Regions from separate parts of the Cupriavidus sp. 207A1 genome, predicted to be linked through region 1. Evidence: riboswitches for the same ligand, from Rfam matches in the RefSeq annotation. Region 1 holds a riboswitch; the other holds the start of a gene.
What was found. Region 1 has a riboswitch for glycine ahead of gcvT (glycine cleavage system aminomethyltransferase GcvT). Riboswitches for the same ligand answer to the same signal wherever they lie in the genome.

Region 1 (14,612 bases):
GCACTCGCTGAACCTGGGCATTGCCGGCGGCGGCACGCATCCGTTCCAGCAATGGTCCGACCGCACCATCTCCGATTCGCCGCGCTACCAGTACATCTCCGAGCTCTACGGCTACCTGGCCAAGCAGTTCACCGTGTTCGGCCAGCACGTGCATATCGGCTGCCCCAGCGCCGACGAATCGCTGTTCCTGCTGCACGCCATCGGCCGCTATGTGCCGCACTTCGTCGCGCTGGCGGCGTCGTCGCCGTATGTGCAGGGTGTCGATACCGGCTTTGCCTCGGCACGGCTGAATTCGGTCGCGGCCTTTCCGATGAGCGGGCGCGCGCCGTTCCTGCTGACGTGGGATGCCTTCACCGCGTACTTCGAGAAGATGCGCAATACCGGCGTGATCGAGAGCATGAAGGACTTCTACTGGGATATCCGGCCTAAGCCGGAATTCGGCACCATCGAGGTCCGCGTGATGGACACGCCGCTGACGGTGCAGCGCGCCTGCGATATCGCCGCCTATATCCAGATGCTGGCGCGCTACCTGTTGCTGTCGCGCCCGTTCATGCCGCAGGAAGACGACTACCTGGTGTACACCTTCAACCGCTTCCAGGCCTGCCGCTTCGGGCTGGAAGGCGAATACGTGCACCCCAACGAACTGACCCGCATGCCGATCGCGGACCATATCCTGTCGATCTGCGACGCGCTGGTGCCGCATGCCGAGGCGCTCGGCTCGCTCGAGGCGCTGGCCAATATCCGCGCCCTGGCCGCGCGCCGCGACGGTGATGCCGAGTGGCTGCGCCAGGTCGACGCGGAGGCGCGCAGCCAGCGCGAGACGGTGCGCAAGGCGTGTGACCAGTGGGCTGCCTGAGTGGGCGCGCCCGTTGAACGCGCCGCTGCCTTACTGGACGCTGTAGCCTCGTCCCTGCATGCAGGCGCCCCAGGCCTGGTAGTACGAGCCCATCGCCTGGCTGGTATTGGCCGCCGCCTGCTGGTTGGCGGCATTCGCCTGGCGGCGTGACTGGCGGTGCGCCATGCCGCCGGCGACCGTACCCGTTGCAGCGCCGATTGCCGCACCCTTGCCGGCGTCGCCCGCAATCGCGCCAGCCACGGCCCCGGCAGCAGCGCCGCCTGCCGCACCCCGCACGCGCTGGCCGCTTTGCGCCTGGGCCGGCGGCGGCGCGTTGGCGGCCTGGGCAGGATCAACGCCGGTCTGCTGCTTGGCCCAGCTGTAGCACGCGCCGTCGTCGCTGGCCTGCTGCTGCTGGCTCTGGCCCTTGGCCGGATAGGCGACGGGCTTGCTCTGCGCCGTGGCCTGGAACGGCGCCAGCGCGAGGGCCGCGGCCAGCGCGCCGAGGGCGAGATACGGCTTGCGATGCTGGCGTTGCTTCATGATCGTGTTCCCCCGCAGTTGTCGGCCACGCAATGCTGCACGCGCCGCCCGGTGCGCGCGCGGCAAGCCGTTCCGTGTTCTCTGAAGGCCAGTATTTGCGGCCAGCAGGGCTAAGTCAAATCAGTGTTTTGGCGGCGCGATGTTATTTGTTTGTGGTGGGTGGCGGCGCCAGCAGGAACGCGGTGGCCTGCTGCCACCAGGCCAGGTCGACATGCCCGGTCCAGTCGTTGTGGCCGGCGCCGTCGATCACCGCCAGCCGCCGGGGTTCGCCCAGCGACGCATAGAGCGCCTCGCCGAAACGCGCCGGCACGATGGTGTCGCGTTGCGCCACCGCCACCATCACCGGGCGGCCAAAGCCGGCCAGGCTGGCGACGCTGTCGTAGCGGTCGCGCAGCACCCAGCTGGCCGGCAGCCAGGGATAGTGATGCGAGGCCAGGTGCGCCAGCTTGTCCCACGGCGTGATCAGCAGCACGCCGGCAACGCTGTCGCGCTGGCGCGCGGCCGCCGCCGCCGCTACGCCAGCTCCCAGCGATTCGCCGATCAGCAGCAGAGGGCCGTCGAACTGGCGCCGCGCCAGCGCAATCGACTGTTCCGCGTCGGCGACGAAGCTGCGTTCGCCCAGGGTGCCCGGGCGCGGCCCGTATCCCGGGTACTCGGCCAGGATCACGCGCACGCCCAGCGGCGCCAGCGCGCTGGCGTAGTAGTCGCGATGCCCGGCATGTCCGGCGTTGCCGTGGAACACCATCGCGGTGGCGCGCACCGGCCCGCGCGGCTCGGCCACCAGTCCGCGGAAGTCGTCCGGACCCGGCCACGCGCGCAGCCCGGGCGAAACCATGTCGTCGACCGAAGCGCGTTCGGGGAAATAAAGGAAGTGATCCTGCAGCATGGCGATCGCGCCTAGCCCCGCCAGCGCCGCGGCCAGCCAGCGCCACAGGCGCGCCCGCGCCGTCCGTGGCAGCGCCGACGGTGCGGTTGCGCCGGGCAGCACGCTGGCAGGCATGGCCGTGTGCCTGGGGCGGTCAGGCGCCGGCGTACACCGGCTCGCAGCGCACCTCGGTCCTGACCGAGTTGGCGATAAAGCAGGCCTCGTGCGCGGCGTGGTGCAGGGCGTCGAGCTGGTCGCGCGTGGGCTCGGCCTCGCCGCCAAACGTGACTTGCGGGCGCAGCGTCACCACGGTCATCGCCATGCGTCCGTCGGCGTTCTTTTCCATCACACCGGTGGCCGCGTCCAGGTAGCGGTCGACCACCAGGCGCTGCCTGGCTGCGAGCGACAGGAACCACAGCATGTGGCAGCTCGACAGCGAGGCGATGAACATCTCTTCCGGGTCGACCGCGCTGGCGTCGGACATCGGCAGCGGCACCACATGCGGCGACGACGAGCCCGGGACTTCGGCGCCGCCGTCGAAGCGCAGCACGTGCCGGCGGCTGTAGCGGTTGCCGGCGAAATCCTGTCCGTCGCGTTGCCACAGGACTTCAGCGGTATAGGTGGACATGCAGGGACTCCTGAGGTTGGGGAGGGAATTCAGGCGCCGTGCGGCACGCTTTCGCCGTCGCGCAGGCCCAGGCGCTGGTTGGCCGGCACCGCGACATCGATCAGCCTGGGGCGCGGCAGGTTCAGGTTGCGCATCATCTCGATGAACTGCTCGCGCGTGCGGCCGGCGACGCGGCTGTTGTGCGCGCGTTCATGGCCGATGGTGGACACGGTGCGGCCCTTGTAGTCGTGGGCCGGATAGACCAGCGTGTCGTCGGGCAGCGCGAACAGCTTGCGGGTCAGGCTGTCGTACAGCGTGCCGGCGTCGCCGGACTGGAAATCGGTGCGGCCGCAGCCGTCGATCAGCAGCGCGTCGCCGGTGAAGATGCGGCGCACGATGCCGTCGGCGCCGGCCTCTTCCCACAGGTAGCTCATGCTGCCGGCGGTGTGCCCGGGCGTATGGATGGCGCGCAGCACCTGCTTGCCGAAGGCGACGGTGTCGCCGTCGATCAGCTGCTTGTGCGCGGGCTTGATGTCGCAGCCGGACGGCGCCGCGGTATGCGCGCCGGTCTGCAGGGCCAGGTGGCCGGCCGAGGTGATGTGGTCGGCATGGGCGTGGGTCTCGATCACCCAAGCCAGGCGCGCGCCGGTTTCCTGCAGCAGCTTCAGGTCGCGCTCGAACTGGTGGTCGACCGGATCGATCAGCAGCGCGTCCCCGGTAGCGGCGTCGATCAGCAGGTAGGTGAAGGTGGACGAGGTCTCGTCGAACAGCTGGTGGAAGGTCTGCATGGCCGTCCTCTTGTTGTTTGGCCGGGGAACGCCGCCATGATACGCCGCACCGGCGCTAGCACTCCACGATATTCACCGCCAGCCCGCCGCGCGCCGTCTCCTTGTATTTCGTCTTCATGTCGGCGCCGGTCTCGCGCATGGTCTTGATCACCGAATCGAGCGATACATAGTGCGTGCCGTCGCCGCGCAGCGCCATGCGCGCCGCGTTGACCGCCTTGACCGACGCCATCGCATTGCGCTCGATGCACGGAATCTGCACCAGCCCGCCGACCGGGTCGCAGGTCAGGCCGAGGTTGTGCTCCATGCCGATCTCGGCCGCGTTCTCCACCTGCGCCGGGCTGCCGCCGAGTACCGCGGCAAGCGCGCCGGCCGCCATCGAGCAGGCCACGCCGACCTCGCCCTGGCAGCCGACTTCGGCACCGGAGATCGATGCGTTGAGCTTGTACAGCAGACCGATCGCGCCCGCAGTCAGCAGGAAGTCGACCACGCCCTGCTGGTTCGCGCCCGGCACGAAGCGGTCGTAGTAGTGCAGCACGGCAGGAATGATGCCGGCCGCGCCGTTGGTCGGCGCGGTCACCACGCGACCGCCCGCCGCGTTTTCTTCATTGACCGCGATGGCGTACAGGTTGACCCAGTCCATCACCGAGAGCGGATCCGACAGCGTGCGTTCGGCGCGCTCGGTCAGGCTGCGGAACAACTCGGGCGCGCGCCGCTTGACCTTGAACGGCCCCGGCAGTTCGCCATCGGTGCGGCAGCCGCGCGCGACGCAGGCCTGCATCACGTCCCAGATATGCAGCAGGCCGTCGACGACTTCCTGCTCGCTGCGCCAAGTCAGTTCGTTTTCCAGCATCAGCCGCGCAATGCTCTTGCCGCTGTCCCGCGCCATCTGCAGCATGTCCTTGCCGCTGCGGAACGGGTGCGGCAGCTGCTGCGCGGCGTTGAGCACCTGGGTGTTGGGCGCACCCGCGGTGACCACGAAGCCGCCGCCCACCGACAGGTAGCGCGCTTCGCGCAGGCTCGCGCCGCCGCTGTCGAAGGCATGGAACTTCATGCCGTTGGGATGCTCGGCCAGGGCCTCGCGGCGGTAGAACGCGATGTGCTCCTTCTCGACAAAGGGCACGATATGGCGGCCCAGCAGCGACAGCTCGCGCGACTTGCGCAACGCGGCGAGTCGGGTGTCGATGGAATCGGGATCGATGGTGTCGGGCGACTCGCCCATCAGGCCGAGGATCACGCCCTTGTCGGTGCCGTGCCCCTTGCCGGTGGCGCCGAGCGAGCCGTACAGCTCGACCCGCACGCTGGCCACCTGCGGCAGCAGGCCGTCGCGCTCAAGCCCCTGCGCGAACATCAGGGCCGCGCGCATCGGGCCCACGGTATGCGAGCTCGACGGGCCGATGCCCACCTTGAACAGATCGAAGACGCTGACTGCCACGGAATGTCTCCAGCAACGGGATGGTCTTGCAGAGGCTCTTTTTCAGGCGGTCGAAGTACGGCAACGGACACCGCCGCCGGCGGGCCCTTCATCTTGAGCATAGTGCGACGGCCGTGCCACCGCCGAGGCGATGGCACGGCCCGGGGGTGCGTCAGTCGACCACGTAGTCGCTGACCGGCACGCAGCTGCAGAACAGGTTGCGGTCGCCATACACGTTGTCGGCACGGCCGACCGGCGGCCAGTACTTCTGCGTGCGCAGCGACGCCACCGGATAGGCGGCTTCCTCGCGCGTGTACTTGTGGGTCCACTCGTTGGCGGTCACCACCGCGGCAGTGTGCGGCGCGTGCTTGAGCGGGTTGTCCTCGCGGTCGAACGTACCGTCGGCGACGCGGCCGATTTCCTGGCGGATCGCGATCATCGCGTCGATGAAGCGGTCCAGCTCATGCAGCGCTTCGGATTCGGTCGGCTCGATCATCAGCGTGCCCGGCACCGGGAAGCTCATGGTCGGCGCGTGGAAGCCGTAGTCCATCAGGCGCTTGGCCACGTCTTCGTTGCTGATGCCGGTTTCCTTCTGCAGCGGACGCACGTCCAGGATGCACTCGTGCGCGACCAGGTCGTGCTGGCCGGTGTACAGCACCGGGTAGTAGGGTGCCAGGCGCTTGGCCACGTAGTTAGCCGCCAGGATGGCGTTCTCGGTGGCGGCGGTCAGGCCGGCCGAACCCATCATCGCGATATACATCCACGAGATCGGCAGGATGCTGGCCGAGCCGAACGGTGCCGCCGACACGCCGCCGATGCCGCGGTCGTCGCGGCGGTAGCCGACGCTGTCCTGGTTGGGCAGGAAATCCGCCAGATGCGCGCCGACCGCAACCGGGCCAACGCCCGGGCCACCGCCGCCATGCGGGATGCAGAAAGTTTTGTGCAGGTTCAGGTGCGACACGTCGCCGCCGAACTGGCCCGGCGCGGCGGTGCCGACCATCGCGTTCATGTTGGCGCCGTCGACATAGACCTGGCCGCCGTGCTGGTGCACGATCTCGCAGATCTGCTGCACGCCCTGCTCGAACACGCCGTGCGTGGACGGGTAGGTGATCATGATCGCAGCCAGGTTCTTGCTGTGCTGCTCGGCCTTCTTCGCCAGGTCTTCCAGGTCGACGTTGCCGTTCTCGTCGCAGGCTACCACCACCACCTTCATGCCGGCCATCTGCGCCGACGCCGGGTTGGTGCCGTGCGCCGACGACGGGATCAGGCAGATGTCGCGATGGCTTTCGCCGCGGCTGGCGTGATACGCATGGATGATCAGCAGGCCCGCGTACTCGCCTTGCGAGCCGGCGTTGGGCTGCAGGCTGACCGCGGCGTAGCCGGTGGCGGCGCATAGCATGGCCTCGAGCTGGTCGATCATCTCGCGGTAGCCCACGGTCTGGTCCAGCGGCGCGAACGGGTGGATCTGGCTGAACTCGGGCCAGGTCACCGGGATCATCTCGCTGGTGGCGTTCAGCTTCATCGTGCACGAGCCCAGCGGGATCATGGTGCGGTCCAGCGCCAGGTCCTTGTCGGCAAGCATGCGCAGGTAGCGCAGCATCTCGTGCTCGGCGTGGTGCGTGTTGAACACCGGGTGGGTCAGGTACTCGCTGGCGCGCGCCAGTTCGGCCGGGAAGGCGTCATGGGTGGCGGCTTCGAGCTTGTCGAAATCGAGGCCCGCCGGCAGCGGCTTGCCCTGCGTGAAGATTTCCCACAGCGCCACCACGTCGTCGCGCGTGGCGGTCTCGTCCAGCGAGATACCGACGCGCGTGGCGCCGGCATGGCGCAGGTTGATGCCGCGCGCGGTGGCGGCGGCATGGATCGCCTCGGTGTTGAAGCCGGTTTCCAGCGTCAGCGTGTCGAAGAAGGTCGCGTTGGTGCGGACAAAGCCAAGCTGCTCCAGGCCGGCGGCAAGCGTCGCGGCCAGGCGATGCACGCGCTGCGCGATGCGCTTCAGGCCCTGCGGGCCGTGATACACGGCGTACATCGATGCCATCACCGCCAGCAGCACCTGCGCGGTACAGATGTTGGAGGTGGCCTTCTCGCGGCGGATATGCTGCTCGCGCGTCTGCAGCGCCAGGCGATACGCCTTGTTGCCCTGCGCGTCGACGGTCACGCCCACCAGGCGGCCCGGCATCGAGCGCTTGAACGCATCCTTCACCGCCATGTAGCCGGCGTGCGGGCCGCCAAAGCCCAGCGGCACGCCGAAGCGCTGCGAGTTGCCCACGGCCACGTCGGCACCCCATTCGCCCGGCGCGGCAATCAGCGTCAGCGCCAGCAGATCGGCGGCGGCCACCACCAGGCCGCCGGCGGCGTGCACCGCGTCGGCGATGGCGCGATAGTCATTGATGTCGCCGTTCACGCCCGGGTACTGCAGCAGCACGCCGAACGCGCTCGCGGCAGCGGCGTCGGCGGCGGGGCCGACCTTGACTTCGATGCCCAGCGGCAGCGCGCGCGTGCGTACCACTTCCAGCGTCTGCGGCAGCACGTCGTCGGCGACGAAGAAGATATTGGAGTCGTGCTTGTTCACGCGCTGCAGCAGCGTCATCGCTTCGGCGGCGGCGGTGCCTTCGTCCAGCATCGACGCGTTGGCGATGTCCAGCCCGGTCAGGTCGGTCACCATCTGCTGGAAGTTCAGCATCGCTTCCAGGCGGCCTTGCGAGATTTCCGGCTGGTAGGGCGTGTAGGCGGTGTACCAGGCGGGGTTTTCGAAGATATTGCGCAGGATGACGCCGGGTGTGATGGTGTTGAAGTAGCCCTGGCCGATGAAGCTCTTCAGCACCTTGTTCTTGCCCGCCAGCGCGCGCAGCTTCGCCAGCGCGGCCTCTTCGCTCAGCGGCTCGGTGAACTCGCCCATCGGCATGCCGTCGCGTCGGCGGATGGCGGCGGGGATGACGGCGTCGATCAGCGCGGCGCGGCTCTCGTAGCCGAGCACCTTCAGCATGTGGTGCTGTTCGGGGCTATCGGGGCCGATATGGCGGGCGGCGAAGGCGTCGCGCGCCTCCAGTTCGGCCAGCGTGGGCCGGTTTGCTTGGGCGGCGTTCATGGGCAGCGGGGCGTTCATGGGCAAGAACCTCGTGGAGGGCGCGGCGGCAGGTGGTCAGCCGTGCCGCGGCGCCGCGAATGCGGTGTGCCGGTCCCGGAGGGGGACCGGCGGGCGATCAGGCGCCGACGCTGGCCTTGTAGGCGTCGGCCGACATCAGGCCGTTGACGTCGTCGCCATTGGCCGGCTTGAGCTTGAACAGCCACGCGTCGAAGGCGTTGGCGTTGACGCTTTCCGGCGCCGCGGTGGCGGCCTCGTTGACGGCGATCACTTCGCCGGCCACGGGCGCGTAGATGTCGGAAGCGGCCTTCACCGACTCGACCACGGCCAGCGCGTCGCCGGCACCGACCGACTTGCCCACTTCGGGCAGCTCCAGGAAGACGATGTCGCCCAGCGCGTCCTGTGCGTGGTCGGTAATGCCGATGGTGAGCGTGCCGTCGGCTTCGACGCGCACCCACTCATGCGACTCGGTGTACTTGAGGTCAGCGGGGAAATTCATGAAGGTTCTCCGGATTCAGATCTGTTTCTTGTTGGGTGATGCCTGCCCGGCAACGCTGCCGGCAGGCGAGGGCGACCGTTGGGTGAGCGGGGCTGTCCCCTTAGCTCACGAGTGCCTTGCCATGACGCACAAACGGCAGTTTAACCACAGTCGCGTTGAGTTTGCGGTCGCGGATCTCCACCTGCACGGTGTCGCCCACGTTCACGCCCTGCGGTAGTCGCGCGAAGGCGATCGATTGCGACAGCGAGGGGCTGAAGGTGCCGCTGGTGATTTCACCGTCACCGGCGGGGGTGATGACTTTCTGGTGGGCGCGCAGCACGCCGCCCTTGTCCCGCAGGATCAGGCCGAGGAACTGCTGGCGCGAACCCGCCGCGGTCAGTGCCGCCTTGCCGGTGAAATCGCGCTCGCTCTGCAGGTCGACGGTCCACGCCAGGCCCGCGTCCAGCGGCGAGACCTTGATGTCCATGTCCTGGCCGTACAAATTCATGCCGGCTTCCAGGCGCAGCGTGTCGCGTGTGCCCAGGCCGGCCGGGCGCACGCCCGCGGCATTCAGTTTTTCCCACAGGCCGGCGACGCTTGCGGCCGGCACCACCAGCTCGAAGCCGTCCACGCCGGTGTAGCCGGTGCGCGCCACCATCACTTCGCCGAGGGCGGGATCCTGCACGACCACGGCATTGAACGGCTTGAGTGCGTCGGAAGGCTGGGTCGACGGGAAGGTGCTCCACACCTTGGCGCGGGCGTTGGGTCCCTGCACCGCGACGATCGCCAGCGGCTGCACGCCCTCGGGCGCGACGTCCGTGCGGCGCGGGGTGATGGTCACGCCGCTGCCGGTGGCGTCGTTGCGGGCGCGGATCCAGTCGATATCGCCGACCGCGGTGCCGGCGTTGACCACCAGGCGGAAACGGTCCTCGGCGAAGAAATAGACGATCAGGTCGTCGATGACGCCGCCGTTCTCGTCCAGCATGCAGGAATAGAGCGCCTTGCCGGGGGACTGCAGCTTGTCGACGTTGTTGGCCAGCAGGCCGCGCAGGAAGCTGCGGGTATTGGCGCCGGCGAGATCGACCACGCACATGTGCGAGACGTCGAACATGCCGGCATCGTTGCGCACGGCATGGTGCTCCTCGATCTGCGAGCCGTAGTTGACCGGCATGTCCCAGCCGCCGAAGTCGACCATGCGGGCGCCGAGGGCGCGGTGGATAGCGTTGAGGGGCGTGGCCTGGAGCGTCATGGAATCCTCGGGGGCAGTCTCGGTTGGCGAAAACAAAAAAGGGCCATCCGCCGCAACGATCGCTACGCCAATATGGCGAGCAATCCGCTGCGGCGGATGACCCCTCTGTCCTCGATACCTGAGAGATTACGAGGCGGATCCCGTGGACCCAATCCTCGCGCGCCCCTTCGGTGGGCACGCTCGCCACGAATGACGGGTGCCGCTCTCCAGAGTGCGGCATGCATCGTGTGCATGTTGCATGCCGATCCGACCGGTCCGTGGTGCCTGAGAGTTTTCGGGTGATACCCCTTCGGCGGCGCAGGCGATGCGCGCTCTCCCGGTTGGATGCGCGCAATGTACGGGAGGCCCCGGCCTTTGTCAAACCACGGCAAGGGCCCGTACCCGCCGCTGCGCGCCGGGGCTGCTTACTTCTTCTTGTCGTCGGTGACAACGTTGCCGATGACGCCGCCCACGGCCGCGCCGCCCAGCGTACCCAGCGCGCTGCCGTCGGTCAGGACGGCGCCGCCGACCGCGCCGGCACCGGCGCCGATGGCGGTGTTACGTTGTTTCGGGGTCATGTCCGCGCAACCGGCAAAAGCCGCGACCGTCATGCCGATCAGGGTCACCTTGGTCAAAGTTTGCAGGGTTTTCATTGTTGGCTCCGATGTGATGATTCGTGCATGCCCGAGCGATCCGGCGGACCGGGGGACACACTGATTAGAGTGTCGCGTTATGTCATTGGCTCCGGTCTTTACGAAGTGTTACGCCAGTGACACGGCCTGGCCCACCCTCGCGGCTTGCGCTGACTGACCCGCCGCGGCGAGCGTGTTAACATCGGCAGCTTTGCCGCAGGCCCGGGTGACGGGATGCCGGCAAATCCGCTCTTTCCCGCGATTCCGCTGCCGCCCCCGACACCTGCCCGCATGACCCATGGCCTGAACCCCGCCCAATCCGAAGCCGTCCGCTACCTGGACGGGCCTTGCCTGGTGCTGGCCGGCGCGGGCTCCGGCAAGACCCGGGTGATCACGCAGAAGATCGCGCATCTGATCGAGGACAAGGGCTTCGAGCCGCGCCATATCGCCGCCGTCACATTTACCAACAAGGCGGCCAAGGAGATGCAGGAGCGCATCGCCAAGCTGATGGAGGGCAAGACCACGCGCGAGGGCAAGCGCATTCCGCTCAAGCAGCTGACGGTCTGCACCTTCCACTCGCTGGGCGTGCAGATCCTGCGCATGGAAGCCGAGCACGTGGGCCTGAAGCCGCAGTTCTCGATCATGGATTCGGACGACTGCTTCGGCCTGATCCAGGAGCAACTGGGCACCACCGACAAGAAGCTGATCCGCGGCGTGCAGAGCACGATCTCGCTGTGGAAGAACGGCATGGTCGACCCCGAGGCCGCGATCGCGCAGGCTGCCAATGCCGACGAGCACCAGGCCGCGCTGGTCTACCGCAACTACGTCGCCACGCTGAACGCCTACCAGGCGGTGGATTTCGACGACCTGATCCGCCTGCCGGCCGAACTGTTCGCGCGCAACGAGGCGGTACAGCTGAAGTGGCAGAACCGGCTGCGCTACTTCCTGGTCGACGAGTACCAGGACACCAACGCCTGCCAGTACCAGCTGCTCAAGCTGCTGGCGGGTGGCTCGCACCTGCGCGCGCCGGCCTTCACCGCGGTGGGCGACGACGACCAGGCCATCTACGGCTGGCGCGGCGCCACGCTGGATAACCTGCGGGGCCTGCAGACCGACTTCCCCAACCTGAAGGTGATCAAGCTGGAGCAGAACTACCGCTCCACCGTGCGCATCCTGGAAGCGGCCAACGCGGTCATCGCCAACAATCCCAAGCTGTTCGACAAGAAGCTGTGGAGCGAGCACGGCATGGGCGATCCCATCGCCATCCACCCGATGAACGACGAGGAGCACGAGGCCGAGTCGGTGGTGTTCCGCCTGTCGGCGCACAAGTTCGAGCGCCGCGCGCAGTTCCGCGACTACGCCATCCTTTACCGTGGCAACCACCAGGCGCGGCTGTTCGAGCAGATCCTGCGGCGCGAGCGCATTCCCTATGTGCTGTCGGGTGGCCAGAGCTTCTTCGACAAGGCCGAGATCAAGGACATCTGCGCCTACCTGCGCCTGATCGCCAATCCCGACGACGATCCCGCCTTTATCCGCGCCATCACCACGCCGCGCCGCGGCGTCGGCAACACTACGCTCGAAGTGCTGGGCACGTTTGCCGGGCAGGCCAAGGTGTCGTTGTTCGAGGCGGCGATGATGGGCGGCATCGAGGGCAAGCTGCAGCCGCGCCAGCTGGAGCCGCTGCGCGTGTTCTGCGAATCGATGGTGCGGCTGGCCGACCGCGCGGCGAAGGACCCGGCTACTGAAGTGCTCGACGACCTGATGGCCGGCATCCACTACGAGGCTTACCTGTACGACAGCTTCGACGAGCGGCAGGCGCAGTCGCGCTGGACCAACACGCTGGAGTTCCTCGAATGGCTCAAGCGCAAGGGCACCAAGCCGGAAGCGGTCGAGGGCGAGGAAGCCACTGGCTACGACAACGCCGACGGCTTCGGCAGCGAAGGCAAGAACCTGCTTGAGCTGACGCAGACCGTGGCGCTGATGAGCATGCTCGAAGGGCGCGAGGAAGATCCCGACGCGGTGCGGCTGTCGACGCTGCACGCCTCCAAGGGGCTGGAATATCCGCATGTGTTCCTGGTCGGCGTGGAAGAGGGCATCCTGCCCCACTGCCGCGAAGACGACGACATGACCGACGAGAAGATCGAGGAAGAGCGCCGGCTGATGTATGTCGGCATCACGCGCGCGCAGCGCAGCCTGCAGATCAGCTGGTGCAAGAAGCGCAAGCGTGCGCGCGAGACCTATTCGTGCCAGCCGTCGCGCTTTATCGGCGAGATGAAGCTGGAAGAAGCGCCGGCGCCCAAGGACGACACCCCGGCGATGAGCCCCAAGGACCGGCTCGGCGCGCTCAAGGCGCTGCTGGGCAATGGGGGCAAGGCGGTCGCCGGCTGAGCGGTCACGGCGCCCGCGCAGCTTCTACCGCGCGCCCGACACCGCCAGCGTGACGTACTGCGAGCCGCGCTGCCCGCGCGTGAAGTCCAGCGTGAAGTCGCCGACATCGACGCGCCCCTGCAGCGCCCGCCGCAACTCCGCCGTGCCGCCGGAGCGCACACCCTGCAGCGAACGTGCGAGCCAGGCGGCACCGATATAGCCGGCCAGCGTCGCCGGCGACGGCGGCTCGTCCAGGTACTGCTTCATGCGCGCCACGTGCTCCTTCACCACCCGCAACGTGGCCTGCTGCGGCCCCGGCGCGACCTGGGTCAGCACCATCCCGCCGGCGTAGCCGCGGCCCAGGATCTCGCGCGCGGCATTGGCGCTGACCGCGGACAGGCCCACCAGGAAGCCGTACCACCCCTGCGCCGCCAGCGCCCGGCCCAGTTCGGCATAGGCCAGCGTGTCGCCGGCGACGATCACCGCGCCCGGGCGTGTTGCCGCAATGCGCCGTGCCGCGGCGTCGCCGCTGCCTTCCAGCAGCACCGCGCGGGTGCCGGTCTGCGCCTCCAGCCGGGCCAGGGACGACACCGCGAAATCCGGCGCCACGGCCAGCGCGATGTGCGTCAGCCCGTAGCCGCGCAACTGTTGCGCGGCCGCGTCCAGTTCCGCCTGGTAGTCGGCCCGCGTGAACCAGACATTGTCGGCGGCCAACGCCAGCCCCGACAGCGGCGCAATGATCTGCATGCCGCGCCGCGCCAGTTCGGTCGATGACGCGAGCGCGGGCAGCAGCCGGTCGCCGGGACCGAACAGCAGCCCCGCATGTTCCGTGTCGGCCAGCGACACCGCCTGCGCCAGCGCGCGGCGCGGATCCGGGTCCGCATCGCGCACCACGTGCTGGATCCGTACAGGACCGCCGGTGGCGTTGACGGCGTCGAACATTACCTTGGCCCCGGCCAGGTAGTCGCGCGCCAGGTCGGACTGGGCGCCGTTGCGGTCGACCAGGTGCCCCACCACCACCGTGCGCGGCGCCTGTGTCCGGGCAGAGAACGCGGGCAGGGCCAGCGCCATGCCGGTCGCGGCAAGCAGCCGGCGCCGGCCGGCGTCTGCCGGCGGGTGGTCGCGCAGCGGTGGGTACGGCACGGGCGTGGGGGAGCGGCGGGAACGTGACATGGCTGGAACCTGGCGGATCGCGCGTGGGCGCGGTGGCGCGCAGCGTACCCGGCACCCATGACACCAATGTGACGTACGCGTGCAGCCCAGCGGCAGCGGCGCCGCTCGGCTCAGGCGCGCATTTGACGGCGGTCAAGCTACGGGCGCCGGGCCGGTCCTACGATGACGTGTCGCATACCCATTCCCCCGCGCCCCCATGAACCCGTCAGCCATGACTTTCCCCGCGCTCGACCGCCGCGCGCTCTCCGACTTCCGCGCGCTGGCCGGGCGCATCGACGGCAACGGCCCGCGCTATACCTCGTACCCGACCGCCGACCGCTTCCACAACGGCCCCGACCCGTCGCTGTACCACGACGCGCTGGCCGCCTGCCGCGCCGATGCGCCGGCGCCGCTGTCGCTGTACCTGCATATCCCGTTCTGCGAGAACATCTGCTACTACTGCGGCTGCAACAAGATCATCACGCGCGACCACGGCCGCAGCGCGCGCTACGTCAGCTACCTGGGCCGCGAAATGGCGCTGGTGGCCGGGCGGCTGGGCGAGCGCCGGCAGGTGATCCAGTCGCATTGGGGCGGCGGCACGCCGACCTTCCTGAACCCGGAAGA
Region 2 (14,612 bases), on a different contig from region 1:
ATCGAAGACGCGAGTCTGCGCGCCGAAATGTTGCAGGATGCGCTCGGCTTCCTGCACCAGCAGGCGGCTATAAGACGTTTCGCGCAGCGAGCCATAGAGCAGCAGGATGCGCGGCGGATGCGTGCTGAGGCGAGACGGTTGCAGCTTGGCCAGGTCCGGTGTATCGAGCACGGCCGGGACGACATTGGGCAGATCCATGGTCATTTGATCCTCCGTCCTTGCGCGTCGATGACGGCTTCGCCATCTTCCTTGGTAAAGGCACCTTGCTGGGGCGAGGGCAGGATGTCGAGCACGATTTCCGATGGCCGGCACAGCCGCACGCCAAGCTCAGTGACGACAAAGGGCCGGTTGATCAGGATCGGATGGGCCAGCAGCGTGTTGCGCGAGGTGCCGCACGCCGGGTTATGGTAGATCGTTACCGCCATGCGTTTTCCTTAGTTGGCCTTGGCCTCGTACCACGACTGAGACCGGTTGACGATGCCAACGACAAGCAGCATGACCGGCACCTCGATGAGTACGCCCACCACCGTGGCCAGCGCCGCTCCCGACTGGAAACCAAACAAGCTGATTGCGGTGGCGACTGCAAGCTCAAAGAAGTTGCTGGCACCGATCAGGCTCGACGGGCCCGCTACGCAGTGGGCAACGCCGAGCTTGCGGTTCAGAAGGTAAGCGAGTCCTGAGTTGAAGAACACCTGGATCAGGATCGGCACCGCCAGCAACGCGATCACCAGCGGCTGATCGATGATCGCCTTGCCCTGGAACGCAAACAGCAGGATCAGGGTCAGGAGCAGCGCCGTAATCGAGTACGGCCCCAGGTGGTGTACGACGCGCTGGAAGTGGGCCACGCCGCGGCCGAGAAGCATCTTGCGCAGCAATTGCGAAATGATGACGGGCACAACGATGTAGAGCGCAACCGAGGTAAGCAAGGTATCCCACGGCACGGTGATGGAAGACAGGCCCAGCAACAGCGCCACCACCGGTGCAAAGGCGACCACCATGATGGCGTCGTTCAGGGCCACCTGAGACAGCGTGAAGTACGGGTCGCCCTTGCACAACTGGCTCCACACAAAGACCATGGCGGTGCATGGCGCGGCGGCCAGAAGGATGAGCCCGGCCACATAGCTGTCGAGTTGGTCGGCAGGCAGAAACGGCGCAAAGAGGTGGCGGACAAAGATCCATCCGAGCAGCGCCATCGAGAATGGCTTGACTGCCCAGTTGATGAACAAGGTCACGCCGATGCCACGCCAGTGCGATTTCACCTGTCCCAGTGCGCTGAAGTCGATCTTGATCAGCATGGGGATGATCATGACCCAGATCAGGATGCCGACGGGAAGGTTGACCTGGGCATACTCCATGCGGCCGATGGCGTGAAAGACCTCAGGCAACATCTGCCCCAGCGTGATGCCGGCGACAATGCACAGCGCAACCCACACCGTCAGATACCGCTCGAAGAATCCGATGGCCGGCTTGGAGGTGGTCACGCTCGAGGTGGCAACGTTCTGGCTGCTCATGGTTCAGCTCCGGGCCAGACGCTGCAGCGTCTCTTGAAGTTCGGCATTGCTCATGTCTTCGATCGGAAGCAGCAGCAATTGCAGCATGCGGTAGCCGATGGCCTGACGTGTCAACTCGAATGCCTGCCGCTTCTTTTCGTCGCCGCCTTCCGTGTTCGACGGATCAGGGTAGCCCCAATGCACCTTGACCGGGCTGCCCGGCCAATACGGGCACTCCTCTTCGGCGGCACTGTCGCACACCGTGATGACCACCCGCATCTCAGGAGCATTCTCGCCGACAAATTCATCCCAGCTCTTGCTGCGGAAGTCGCCGACGTCGACGCCAGCATTGCCAAGCACCTCGAGGGCGAATGGATTGATGCGCCCGCTTGGCGAGCTCCCGGCGCTATATGCGCGCACATCGCGGCCCGACTGCCGGGCCAGATGGTTCAACATGCCCTCGCTCAGCACACTGCGGGCAGAGTTGTGGGTGCACAGAATCAGTACGTTGGTGGTCATGGGGCGCTACGAGATTATTGAAGTGCGGATCGGATTGCGTGTGAGGACGCACCCTTAGCAGCAGGACGGCGTGGAGTTGACCGCGACGCCGATCGGCTTGCCCTTCGGAGTGCGGGGGGCGCAACAGGCCGATTCCTGGCCCGCAGCATCGATTTTTCGGGATTCGCCGTACACCGGCACATTACCCAGGGTATGGAAGTGCTCCCACGCGATGCCTTGCGGATCCGTGACCCAATACTTCTCGCTCTTCGCGTAGCAGCAGGTGGTCTCGCCTTCGTCGAGCAACGCCATGTCGGCCGCTTCGGCCCGCTGCTTCAGTTCGGCCAGCTCGGCCGCGTCGTCTGTCTGAAACCCGAGGTGGTCGACGCCGGTCTCCGCGCCGCGGGCCGAAATGGCGAAGTTCACGCGCGGATCCTCCAGCATCCACTTCGCATAGTCCTCTTTTACGACCGTGGGCTCGGCCGCGAAGAGGGCTGAATAGTAGCGAATGCTCGCAGACAGGTCGGTGACGCTGACGTGCACGTGGAAGCGCTTCATGATTTGGGCTCCGAGGCGACGAAACATTGGGACACAGGGGAGCACGGATTGCCGCTGCAGCAGTTCTCCGTGAGGTAGCCGAGCAGTGCGTTCATGGTCTCGAAATGGGCCATGTAGATGATCGAGCGTCCGTCCTGCCTGCTGGATAACAAGCCGGCACGGTGCAACTCCTTCAGGTGGAAGGAGAGGGATGACGCCGGCATTTCCATCAGCTCGGCTATCCGGCCCGCGGGAAGGCCGCCAGGCCCGGCCTGCACGAGCAGCCGGAACACGGACAAACGTATCGAATGGGCGAGCGCGGCAAGCGCGTCAAGGGCGTGATCGGTTTCCATTTTTCGACAATAGTCGAATAATGGAAGTGTGTGAAGTGAAATTTTTGTGACGAAGGGCACAGTGAGTGTGTGGCTTCGCCGCCCCATTTCAGCTGTAGCTGCGTGTGGCCGGTCTTTGGCCACCGAACATACGACTGCGCTATCGTCAGAATCAGTAACCAAACTGACGCTTAACGACTAAAGAGAGCCTGTCAAAGCGTGATCGTTCAGGATCAATGAGGGCCGGTTTGCAGGCGGTGTTTCAAGGTGCTTCCCGCAGAACAAGGGTGTGACATCCCAAACTCACTGTCACACCCGTCAGCCACTATTGCAACCGCTCTCGCTCAACCATCAGCCCATCCAGCTGCATCTTCACCATGCCAAGCAGACACAGCGCACTGAAGCAGCCGTCCGAACTTTCGCTTTCGTGATCCAGCAGTACGAGAACCCCTTCAATTCCTGCGCGAACCTGCTGAAGACAGTCGTTTGTGATTTCATCGATCGTTGCCATAAGTTCCCCACTAGTAAAGGCGCGCCACTCATTTCCACATGAGGGCGGCGGGCCAGACGGCGAGGGTGGAAAGACCGGTCAAAGGTGGGGAACCGGCCAGCCTTGCGGCTGCCTCGCCCGGCCCGCCAGGGAGCCGGCTTGGTTCGTGCGAACACACAGGCGTTGCCCGCTACAAGCGCAACGCCTGTCCACCTTATACATCCGGGCTTTCCACACCCGATCATCGGTGGTCCGATGACGCCACCAGTATTTCCTGTCGGTACCGGGGAATCGATGAGAGATGTCGCATTTCCAGGGGCGCGCGAAGTTTGAATCCGGGCAACGGATTCAGAAATCGCTGACTCTTGAAAATGCGCTTGCGTGCTAAGCCCTTTGCCTCCGCCGCCTCACGCCCGCACCGGCGCCAAAACCGCGCCAGGCACCATCGCCGGCGCACTCCCCATTGCCTGGTCCACAACCCCCGCCACCATCTCCGCCGTCACCGCCGACAAGGTCCACCCCAAATGCCCATGGCCGGTGTTGTAGAAGATGCAGGCGGAGCGGCCGCGGCCCACGCGCGGCAGCATGTCGGGCAGCATCGGCCGCAGCCCGGCCCATGGCACCACGCTGCGCGTGCTGACGCCGGGGAAGCACTGCTGCACCCAGTCCACCAGCGGGCGGATGCGGTCGGCGCGGATATCGCGGTTGGTGCCGTTGAACTCGGCGGTGCCGGCGACGCGGAAGCGGTCGTCGCCGAGGCGGCTGGTGACCAGCTTGGTTTCGTCGTCGAGCAGGCTGACCGTCGGCGCAGCGGTGCGGCTGGCTTCGTCGGTCAGGTTGACCGTGATCGAATAGCCCTTGACCGGATAGATGTTGACGCGGTCGCCCAGCCCTGCCGCCAGGGCGCGGCTGGCGGTGCCTGCGCAGATCACGGCACCGTCGAAGGTAGAGCTGGCGCTGTCCGCGCCGTCCTGCACGGTGACGGTGGCATGCCGTCCGTCCGTCTTCACCGCGCGCACGTCCTGGCCGTACCGGCAGCGCACGCCCAGGCGGGCAGCGGCGGCGGCCAGGCCGCTGGTGAACTTGTGGATGTCGCCGGTCGAATCGCTTTCGGTGAAGTAGCCGCCGTAGTAGGAACCCGCCAGCGTCGGCTCGATCGCGCGCATCTCCTGCGGCGTCACCGCGCCGCTCGAGCCCGCCTTGCGCCAGCAGCGCGGAGACGCGGCCGGCATGCTCGAAGCCGGCTTTGTCACGGTAGATATGGAGAATGCCTTCCTTCTTCAGGTCGAAATCGATGCCTTCCTGCGCCGCCCAGGCAAACAGGTGCTCGCGCGCGGCGATGGCCAGGCGCGCGGTCTCGATGGTGTTGCGGCGGTAGTGGGGAATCGACGCGATGAACTCGGCGAACCACGACAGCTTGTGCCAGCTGGGCCGGGGATTGACCAGCAGCGGCGCATCCTTGCGCAGCATCCACTTCATCCCCTTGACGATGGTGGACCAGTGGGTCCAGACCTCGGCGTTGGATGCGGAGAGCTGCCCGCCGTTGGCGAACGAGGTTTCCATGGCGGCATAGCGATGCCGTTCGAACAGCGTGACGGAGAATCCGCGCCGCGCCAGCGCGTAGGCGGTGGTGATACCGGTGATGCCACCGCCGATGACAGCGATTGTCTTCATGATCTGCAGGATCCAGGAACGTCGAAGGGTGGGAGTCCGCACGCGACATGCGTGTAGGACGCCCCCTCTGTTCTGGACCTGAGAGATTCACGACGCCTTGCCGCGGGGGCGGGCGCGCTTGCTCCTTCGGTATGCCGGGCGGACGATGGCGTCCGGCATTCTTCAGAGTGCACTGACGGGTGATGCCGGTCCTTTTGCCTGAGAGTTTCCGGGGCGGTTGCTCCTTCGGCGCCGTGCGCGGCGGGCGCCGCGACAGTCTCTCCCTGCATCACGCTGGCTTGACGCCAGTCGGGGCAATGTAGTGACAAGGCCCCGTATTGGATATGCGGGTTAACACGGATACATGCGGATATGGCTGCGCTGGCCGCGTCGCTATGTCGCATCGGCCGATGGCTTCCGGCCCCATAAAATGTCAGCGCTCGCTATCGGGGACCGCTCGCTATTGGGGACGTCCGGGAGGAGCGCCTGATGCTGCGCAGGCGCGGCGAGCCCACAACGACGACAACAAGGCATTCAGTGAAGAAACACCGCATTGCACTGGCCGTTTCGGCAGTGCTGATGGGCCCCGCCGTGGCCGCCGCCCAAGGGGTGGAGGCAGGCGTGGAGGCGCCCGCGCCGCTGCAGGAGGTGGTGGTATCGGCCCGCCCCGAACGCGGCGAGACGCCGGCGATCCCGCCCAACACGCCGGCGTCGGCGTATGGCATCAGCAGCACGCGCATGGCCGACTTCAACGTGGTCAATACCGAGGACGCGCTCAAGTACGCGCCCAACCTCGCCGTGCGCAAGCGCTTTATCGGCGATATGAATTCGATCATCTCGGTGCGCAGCACCAGTTCGCGCCAGTCGGCACGCGGGCTGGTCTATGCGGACGGGCTGCTGCTGTCCAACCTGCTGGGCTCGGACTTCAGCTTCCCGCCGCGCTGGTCGCTGGTCAATGCCGCCGAGATCGAGCGCATGGACGTGCTGTACGGCCCGTATTCGGCGCTGTATCCCGGCAATTCGCTGGGCGCGACGGTGCTGATCACCACGCGCACGCCGGAGAAGTTCGAGGGCGATGCCAGCGTGCAGCTGTTCACGCAGCGCTTCGGCCTGTACGGCACCCACGATAACTTCAACGGCGTGCATGCCAACGCCTATGTGGGCGACCGCGTCGGCGCGTTCTCGTGGCTGGTCAGCGTGGACCGGCAGGACAGCAAGAGCCAGCCGCTGAGCTTCTACACCGCGTCGCGCTCGACGCGGCCCGCGGGCGCGGCGGACACGCCGGTTTCCGGGGCCTTTTTCGACCAGGACCAGAGCGGGCGCGACCGCGTGGTGATGGGCGTGAACAGCGAGGGCGTTACGCACACGGTGCAGGACCAGCTCAAGCTCAAGCTCGGCTACGACATCACCAGCACGCTGCAGGCGCAGTTCACCGCTGCCTACTGGCAGCAGGACCGCTCCAACGCCACCGGCAGCTACTTGCGCGACGCCAGCGGCAACGTGGTGTCCAGCGGCCCGGTGAATATCGGCGGCTCCCAGTACGTGATTCCGGCCAATGCCTTTGCGCCCGGCAATGGCGAGGACGCGCGCTGGCTCTACGGGCTGTCGCTGCGCACGCGCAACCAGACGGGGTGGAATTTTTCCGGGGTGGCGTCGCTGTTCGACGTCAGCAAGGACGTGAGCCGCAGCGCCAACGCCGTCGGCAACGGACCGGGCACGGTGACTTATGGCGACGGCACCGGCTGGCGCACGCTCGACCTGAAGGCCGACTACCGCCCCGAGCGCCTGCAGGGCGGGCACTGGGTCACCTTCGGCTACCACTATGACAACTACCGGCTGAGCAACACCACCTACAACACCTCGGACTGGCGCGCGGCCACCATCACCGCGTTCAACAATGCCTTTACCGGCAAGACCGAGACCCAGGCGCTCTACGCGCAGGACGCCTGGTACTTTGCCGAGGACTGGAAGCTGATTCCCGGCGTGCGCTACGAGCACTGGCGCGCCTATGACGGCAGCCGCAGCCAGCCTGGCGTGGATATCGGCTATCCGGTGCGCAGCGAATCCAACTGGTCGCCCAAGCTGGCGCTGGAGAAGGCGTTCGGGCAGGACTGGCTGGGCCGGCTGTCGCTGGGCCAGGCCTATCGCTACCCGACCGTCAGCGAGCTGTTCCAGGGCCGCATCACCGGCACCGCGCTGATCAACAACGATCCCAACCTGCGGCCGGAACGATCGTTCTCGAAGGACCTGACCTTCGAGCGCACGGTGGAGGCGTCGAATTTCCGGGTCTCGCTGTACGAGGACGATATCCGCGAGGCGCTGGTCAGCCAGACCAACACCACGGTGTTCCCCACCGTCACCAGCTTCCAGAATGTCGACCGGGTGCGCACGCGCGGCATCGAGCTGGCCTACGACGGGCGCGACGTGCTGGTGAGCGGCTTCGACCTCTCGGCCAGCGGCGCCTACAACCATTCGAAGACGCTGGAGAACGCCAACAACCCGGCCTCGGTGGGCAAGTATTTCTATCGCATCCCGAAGTGGCGCGCCAACCTGGTGGGCACCTATCGCTTCACGCCGGCGTGGGCCGGCACGCTGGCGATGACCTATTCGGGCCGGCAGTACAATACGCTCGACAATTCGGACCACAACCCCGACACCTTCGGCGGCACCAGCAGCTTCCTGACCTTCGACGTCAAGGTGACGTACAAGCCCGCGCGCAATGTGCGGCTCGGGCTTGGCATCGACAACCTCACCGACCAGCGCTATTACGTCTACCACCCGTATCCGGGCCGGACGTTCTACGCCGAGGCGAAACTTTCCTTCTGAGCACGTGAACACGCTGACCTCCACCATGCCAGGCGCCCGCCGCGCTTTCCGCCTGATCGCTGCGGGACTGGTGGCCTGCGCCACGCTGGCGTCGGCCACCGCGGCCGCGCAGGCGCACGGCGGCCACGCCGGCCACGCCGGCCACGGCGGCCAGGCCAGGGCGAAAATGAGCGAACTCGGCACCGGCGCGGCCTTCGACCGCGACGGCAGGCTGTGGATTGCCTACAAGGATGGCCAGCATGTCGCCGTGCGGTCGTCGACGGACTATGGTCGCAGCTTCAGCGCGGCGCGGCATGTCAACGCCACGCCGGAGCCGGTCGCCGCCGATCATGAAAGCCGCCCCAAGGTGGCCACGGGGCCCGACGGCCAGGTCTACATCACCTGGACCCAGCCGCTGCCCAGGCCGTGGACCGGCTTTATCCGCTTTGCGCGCTCCACCGACGGCGGCAAGACCTTTGCCGAGCCGCTGACGGTGCATGCCAACCGCGACCAGATCGCGCACCGCTTCGACGCCCTTGCGGTGGACCCGGCCGGGCGCGTCTTCGTCAGCTGGATCGACAAGCGCGACGTGGCCGCCGCCGAGGCGCGCAAGCAGCCGTATGCCGGTGCCGCGATCTACTACGCGGTGTCGGCCGATCACGGCAAGACCTTCCAGGGCGACTACAAGATTGCCGACCAGTCGTGCGAATGCTGCCGCATCGCGCTGACGCCCACGCCCGACGGCAGGATGCTGGCGCTGTGGCGCCACGTGTTCCCGCCCAATGCGCGCGACCACGCGCTGGCGCTGCTGGGCGCCGACGGCAAGGCCACGCCGATGCAGCGCGCCAGCTTCGACGACTGGCGCATCGACGCGTGCCCGCACCACGGCCCCGGCGCTTCGGTGGCGCCGGACGGCACGGTGCACATGGTCTGGTTCAGCGTGCGCGACGGCAAGCCGACGGTGTCGGTGGGGCGCTGGCGCGACGGCAAGCTGCAGGCGCAACGCGCGCTCGATGACCCGCGCGCACAGCATGCCGATATCGTCGCGCTGAACGACCACGACATCGCGGTGGTGTGGAAATCGTTCGACGGCCAGCAGACGCGGCTGTCCGCCATGCTGTCGCGCGATGGCGGCAAGACCTGGCAGACGCGCAAGCTGGCCGGCACCGAGCGCGATTCCGACCAGCCGCACCTGCTGCAGCACGCCGGCCGCGCCTACGTGCTATGGCGCACCGAGGCCGAGGGCTTCCAGGTCTTCGCGCTCGGGCAGGAGGGCGCATGATGCGATCGCGCCGCCAACTGATCGCTGCCGCCGCTGCTGCCGCGGTTACCGCGTGCGCGCTGATGCTCGGCACCGCCAATGCCGCCGACCGCGTCGCCGTGTTCGAATCCGCCAATGCCGCGCGCATCGCCGCCAGCCAGCAGGGCAAGCCCTTCGTGCTGGTGGTGTGGTCGCTGGATTGCGTCTATTGCAAGCGCAACTTCGACGCCCTCGGCAAGCTGCGTGCGCAGCATCCCGGACTGCGCGTGGTTACGCTGGCCACGGACAGTGCCGAGGCCTCGCCGCAGGTGCAAAAGACGCTCGAACGCGTCCGGCTCACGCGCAATGCGTGGGTGTTCGGGCACGAGCCGCAGGAGCGGCTGCGCTATGCGGTCGATCCGGACTGGATGGGCGAAATGCCGCGCACCTACTTCTATCGCGCCGATGGCCAGCGGCAGGGCGTGTCCGGCGTGATCAGCGAAGCCGACTGGGCGCGGCACCTGCGCTGGGCCGGCATCGCGGGCTGAGCCTGCCGCGGCGCCAGCACGGCGCCGCCTTTCACGTCATCGCTCAGGACAGTTCCTTCGGCAGCTTGCCGCCGTTGGCGGCCAGCTCCTGCATCAGGCGCTTGTGCAGCCACACGTTCATCGCCGCGGAATCGTTCATGTCGCCGGTGTAGTGCAGCTCGCGCGCCAGTTCCTTGCGGTGTTCCAGGCTGCTGTCGATCCCGAGCGCCTTCATCGTATCGACGATGGAGGTGCGCCAGTTCAGCGTCTGCCCGCTCTGCTGCGCCATCCGGTCCATGATGGCCTTGACATCGACGCCCGACAGCGGCGTGGCCTGGGCCCCGGCCGGCGCACCGGTGGTGCCCTGGACGTTGCCCGCGGGCGCTGCGCCAGTGCCGGCGGCTGGCGCAGTGCCGGCCGGCGCGCCTGCTGAAGTCGGCGTTCCGGCCGCGGGTGGAGTGCTGGCGGTGGTCGCCGTGGTGGTGGCCGCGGGCTTGTCCTTGCCCAGCAGCTTGTTGAGGATGTCCTTGAAGATGCTCATGGCGGGCTCCTGAAGGGTGAATCGGGGCAGCAAGCCCTTGCAGGTTCCGGGCCACCGTCGCGGCGCGTTGCCGTAACCCGTGCAAGGGGCACGGTTTGTAAATGGTGCGTGTAGCGGGACCGGCGTGCGCGCCACCGATCCGCCTTCAGCCACATACCGCGTTTCCCCCGGTTGGTAGTTTCCCCACTCCGCCTGCGCTGCAGACAGCGATATGATTCGCGCCTGTTGGTTCAATAAAGAAACAGATGTTCAAATATGAACATGCACAGGTCGGGCAAATCCGCGGCAACTCGGCCCGGCCAGGAGGAGGCAACATGAAAATACGCATCGCGGCCGCACTGATCGCCGCCATGCCAATGGCGGCGGCGGCGCAGTCAGTGGCCCTCTACGGCGTCATCGATACGGGCGTGGAAATGCTGAACCACGTTGGCGCGGCGGGCAGTACCCTGGTGCGCCAGCCGTCGTTGGCGGCGACCGTGCCGTCGCGTTGGGGACTGCGCGGCACTGAGGACCTTGGCAACGGGCTGAAGAGCGTGTTCGTGCTCGAATCGGGGTTTGCGCCCGACTCCGGGGTGTCGAACCAGGGCGCGCGCCTGTTCGGGCGGCAGGCCTTCGTCGGGCTGAGCGGCCCGTGGGGACAGCTCGGGTTTGGGCGCCAGTACACCATGCTGTTCTGGGCCAGGCTCGATACCGACATCCTGACCTCCAATGTCTATGGCGTGGGCTCGATCGACAGCTATATCCCCAACACGCGCGCCGACAACGCGGTGTCGTACAAGGGCAAGTTCGGCGGCGTCACGGTCGGCGCGACGTACAGCCTGGGTCGCGATGCCGTCAATGCCGGCCCCGGACCGGCCGGCACCAACTGCGCGGGCGAGAATCCCGCGGATGCACGCGCCTGCCGCGAATGGTCGGCCATGCTGATGTACGAGACCGACTGGTGGGGCGTGAGCGCCGCCTACGATTCGCTGCGCGGCGGCCCCGGCGCCTTTGGCGGCCTGACCCGCAGCAGCCTGAAAGACGATCGCTTCTCGCTGGGCGGCTACCTGCTGCTGCAGCGGACCAAGCTGGGCCTGGGGCTGCTGTCGCGCAACAACCAGGCGAGCGCCACGCCGCGCAGCGATCTGTGGTTCGCGGGGGTGTCCCGTGACCTCACGCCCGCGTTCAACCTTGCCGGCGAAATCTATTACCTGAGCTACCGCCACAGCGCGAACGGAGCCTGGCTTGGCGCGATCCGCGGCACCTATGCGTTCTCGAAACGCACCTCCATCTATGCCACCGCAGGCTATATCGACAATCGCGGCCAGTCGGCGCTGTCGGTCAGCGGCGGCAGCCCCGGCGGCAATCCCGTACCCGGCGGCAACCAGGCCGGCGTCATGCTTGGCATCAAGCAGATCTTCTGAGCCGTTGCGGCATTCCTTCAAGAGGTAGAACGATGAAACCATCCCGCTTGCTGTCGGTGCTGACCGGCATCGTCATGACCTGCGCTGCGGCGCTCGCCGCCGCCGCGCCCGCCACGGCACCGGTGGCTACCGGTGCCGCAGCCGCTGCGACGGCCGCCCCCCACGCTGGCGGCGCCGAGGGCGCCGACCACTTCCGTGTGACGCTGCTGGGCACGGGCACGCCGGTGCCGTCGCCAGCTCGCGCCGGCTACAGCACGCTGGTGGAGGCCGGTGGCCAGAAACTGGTCTTCGATTTCGGCCGTAACGTATCGGTGCGCCTGTGGCAGCTGCGGATTCCGCTGGGCAGCGTCGATGCGCATTTCCTCACGCATTTCCATTCCGACCACCTGGTGGGCCTGCCCGACCTGTGGCTGACCGGCTGGCTGCGCCCGCCCTACGGCCGCCGCGACCGGCCCATGGCGCTGTACGGCCCGGCGGGCACGCGCGCGCTGGCGGACGGCCTGCGCCAGGCCTTTGCCGCCGATATTGCGATCCGCCACAAGGATGAAGGCAGCGCGCTGACCGGCATCACCATCGACGCGCACGACGTCGCGCCCGGCGTTGTCTACGAGAAAGACGGCGTGCGCGTGACCGCCTTCGAGAACGACCACGGCGACCACATCCGCCCGTCGTACGGCTACCGCATCGACTATCGCGGCCGTTCGGTGGTGCTGTCGGGCGATACCCGCTTCAGCCCCGCCGTGGTGGCGCAGGCCAGGAACGCGGACGTGCTGGTGCATTGCGTCACGCTGATCCCCGATGCGCTGCTCGCTGCCAACCCTGCGTACCGCGCCATCTACGACCACCTGTCTTCGCCCGAGGACGCCGCGCGCGTGTTCCAGGCCGCGGCGCCGAAACTGGCCGTGTTCAGCCATATCGGCCTGAACGGCGACGCCACCGTCGGGCAGATCGTCGAGCGGGTCCGCAAGACCTATGCCGGTGGATTGCTGGTTGGCGAAGACCTGACCCGCATGGAGATCAGCCTGGATGGCCGTGCCGGGACCTCGGGCGGCATCGCGGTGTGGCAGGAAAAGCCATGAGCCGCCGGACGGCGTTGGCCGATATCAGTCCGGCTTGATCCCGGCACGCGCAATGATCGGCCGCCAGCGCTGCTGCTCCTGCGCGATGAAGCGCGAGAATTCCGCCGGCGTGCTGCCCACCACGATGGCCGCGTCCGCGCTCAGGCGTTCGACCGAGCTCTGGCTCTTCACGGCTTTCATGGTGGCGTCGGCCAGCTTGTCAGCGGCGGCCTGCGGCAGCGATGCCGGCGCCAGCAGGCCGTACCACTGCGTCATCTCGAAGCCGGGATAGCCTTGCTCGGCGACCGTGGGCACGTCGGGCAACTGCGCGATGCGCCGGGTCGTGCCGGTGGCGATGCAGCGCACCTTGCCCGCCTTGATGAACTGGAGGATCGCGGGCGCACCCACCGCGGCGGCGTCCAGCCGGCCGGACAGCAGGTCGGTGATCTGCGGGCCGCTGCCGCGGTATGGCACATGGGTGATGAAGGTGCCGGAGGCGGCCTTCAGGTATTCGAAGGCCAGGTGGCCGGCGCTGCCGTTGCCGGCCGATCCATAGTTGAGCTTGCCGGGCTTGCTTTTGGCGAGCGCCACGAATTCCTTCAGGTTCTTCGCGGGTACGTCGGGGTGGACCACGTACAGGCTTGGCACCTTGGACAGCAGCGAGATCGCGCGGAAGTCCTTGACCGGGTCATACGGCAGCTTCGGGAAGATAAAGGGATTGACCGCCAGCGTGCCGATATGGCCGAGGATCAGCGTGTGGTTGTCGTCGGCACGCGCGACTTCGCCCATCGCGATATTGCCGGCGGCGCCCGGCTTGTTCTCGACGAACACGGACACGCCGAGCAGTTTGGTCAGCTCCGCCGCGGTCGAACGCGCGACGATCTCGGAGCTGCCGCCCGGCGCGAACGGCACCACCAGCCGGACGGGCTTGGCCGGCCACGCCTGGGCGCGGGCGAGTGAGGGCGCCAGCGCGCACGCGCCCAGCGCGGCGCTGGCCTTGAGCAGTTGGCGGCGAATGGGATTGGCTGCGGTCATGCATGTCTCCTGGGATTGCGGTAGCCGGGCCGTTGCATGGCCGGGGCGATACGGGTGGTTATTCGGGTTTGATGTTGCCGTCGCGGATGACCTTGGCCCATTGCCGCGCCTGCGCGTCGATGAACTGGCGCGCTTGCGCCGGGGATGCTGCCACCACCTCGCCACCCAGCTCGGCCACGCGTTGCCGGATCTCGGCGCTGGTCATCACCTTCTGCAGTGCGTCGGCAAGTTTCGCGGCGATCGGCTCCGGGGTCGCGGCGGGGAGGAAGGCCGCGTTCCATTCATACACCTCGTAGCTGGCCACGCCGGCTTCCTGCATGGTCGGCACCGCGGGCAGCGCGGGGCTGCGCGACCGGCTGGTCACCGCCAGCGGCTTGAGCTTGCCGGCCTGGATGTGCTGCAGGCTCGAAGCCACGTTGGCAAAGAACAGCGGCACCTGTCCGGCAATGACGTCGGTCATGGCCGGGCCGCCGCCCTTGTAGGGCACGTGCAGCAAGTCGACGCCGGCGCGCTGCTCGAACAAGACCCCGGCCAGATGCTGTGCCGAGCCGTTGCCCGACGACGCAAAGGCCACCGAGCCCGGCTTCTGCCTGGCCATGGCCACCACCTCGCTGACCTTGCCCGCCGGGAAGCCTGCCGTGGCGACCAGCACATTGGGATAGCGCGCCAGCACGCCGACCGGCCGGAACGCCTTGTCCGGATCGTAGGGCAGGCGCGGATAGAGGCTGGGATTCACGGCATAGGACGAGGCATCGACCATCAGCGTGTAGCCGTCGGGCGCGGCCTTGGCGACATAGGCCGCGCCGATCTGCCCGCCGGCACCCGGCCGGTTCTCGACCACCACGGTCTGCCCCAGCTCGCGCCCCAGGCCGGGCGCGATCAGCCGTGCCATCAGGTCGGCGCCGCCACCCGGCGGATAGGTCACCACGATGGTGATGGGGCGTGCCGGCCAGGCCGCGGCGTTGTCGGCGGCCTGCGCCGGCGTGCCGATGGCGATCAAGGC

Region 2: it holds a riboswitch for glycine, as region 1 does, so the genes downstream of both, AC3FMM_RS01285 (D-amino acid dehydrogenase) here and gcvT (glycine cleavage system aminomethyltransferase GcvT) in region 1, are expected to answer to the same signal.

What each region holds. Positions count from the first base shown of each region.
Region 1 covers NZ_JBYOJO010000016.1:46,403-61,014, forward strand. The annotation lists gene AC3FMM_RS25235 (YbdK family carboxylate-amine ligase) at 1-856, shown strand, start outside; gene AC3FMM_RS25240 (glycine zipper family protein) at 887-1,378, opposite strand; gene AC3FMM_RS25245 (alpha/beta hydrolase) at 1,521-2,378, opposite strand; gene AC3FMM_RS25250 (OsmC family protein) at 2,398-2,871, opposite strand; gene AC3FMM_RS25255 (MBL fold metallo-hydrolase) at 2,901-3,638, opposite strand; gene AC3FMM_RS25260 (L-serine ammonia-lyase) at 3,694-5,070, opposite strand; gene gcvP (aminomethyl-transferring glycine dehydrogenase) at 5,222-8,152, opposite strand; gene gcvH (glycine cleavage system protein GcvH) at 8,250-8,630, opposite strand; gene gcvT (glycine cleavage system aminomethyltransferase GcvT) at 8,731-9,858, opposite strand; glycine riboswitch at 9,954-10,078, opposite strand; glycine riboswitch at 10,100-10,187, opposite strand; gene AC3FMM_RS25280 (YMGG-like glycine zipper-containing protein) at 10,263-10,490, opposite strand; gene AC3FMM_RS25285 (UvrD-helicase domain-containing protein) at 10,761-12,857, shown strand; gene AC3FMM_RS25290 (ABC transporter substrate-binding protein) at 12,882-14,009, opposite strand; gene hemN (oxygen-independent coproporphyrinogen III oxidase) at 14,221-14,612, shown strand, end outside.
Region 2 covers NZ_JBYOJO010000001.1:274,492-289,103, forward strand. The annotation lists gene arsH (arsenical resistance protein ArsH) at 1-204, opposite strand, end outside; gene AC3FMM_RS01255 (thioredoxin domain-containing protein) at 201-425, opposite strand; gene arsB (ACR3 family arsenite efflux transporter) at 435-1,511, opposite strand; gene AC3FMM_RS01265 (arsenate reductase ArsC) at 1,515-2,009, opposite strand; gene AC3FMM_RS01270 (ArsI/CadI family heavy metal resistance metalloenzyme) at 2,064-2,546, opposite strand; gene AC3FMM_RS01275 (ArsR/SmtB family transcription factor) at 2,543-2,878, opposite strand; gene AC3FMM_RS01280 (DUF1484 family protein) at 3,183-3,368, opposite strand; partial or broken gene AC3FMM_RS01285 (D-amino acid dehydrogenase) at 3,755-5,021, opposite strand; glycine riboswitch at 5,079-5,197, opposite strand; glycine riboswitch at 5,198-5,296, opposite strand; gene AC3FMM_RS01290 (TonB-dependent receptor) at 5,538-7,826, shown strand; gene AC3FMM_RS01295 (sialidase family protein) at 7,852-9,087, shown strand; gene AC3FMM_RS01300 (TlpA family protein disulfide reductase) at 9,084-9,593, shown strand; gene AC3FMM_RS01305 (DUF3597 domain-containing protein) at 9,637-10,113, opposite strand; gene AC3FMM_RS01310 (porin) at 10,428-11,516, shown strand; gene AC3FMM_RS01315 (MBL fold metallo-hydrolase) at 11,549-12,595, shown strand; gene AC3FMM_RS01320 (Bug family tripartite tricarboxylate transporter substrate binding protein) at 12,620-13,609, opposite strand; gene AC3FMM_RS01325 (tripartite tricarboxylate transporter substrate binding protein) at 13,668-14,612, opposite strand, start outside.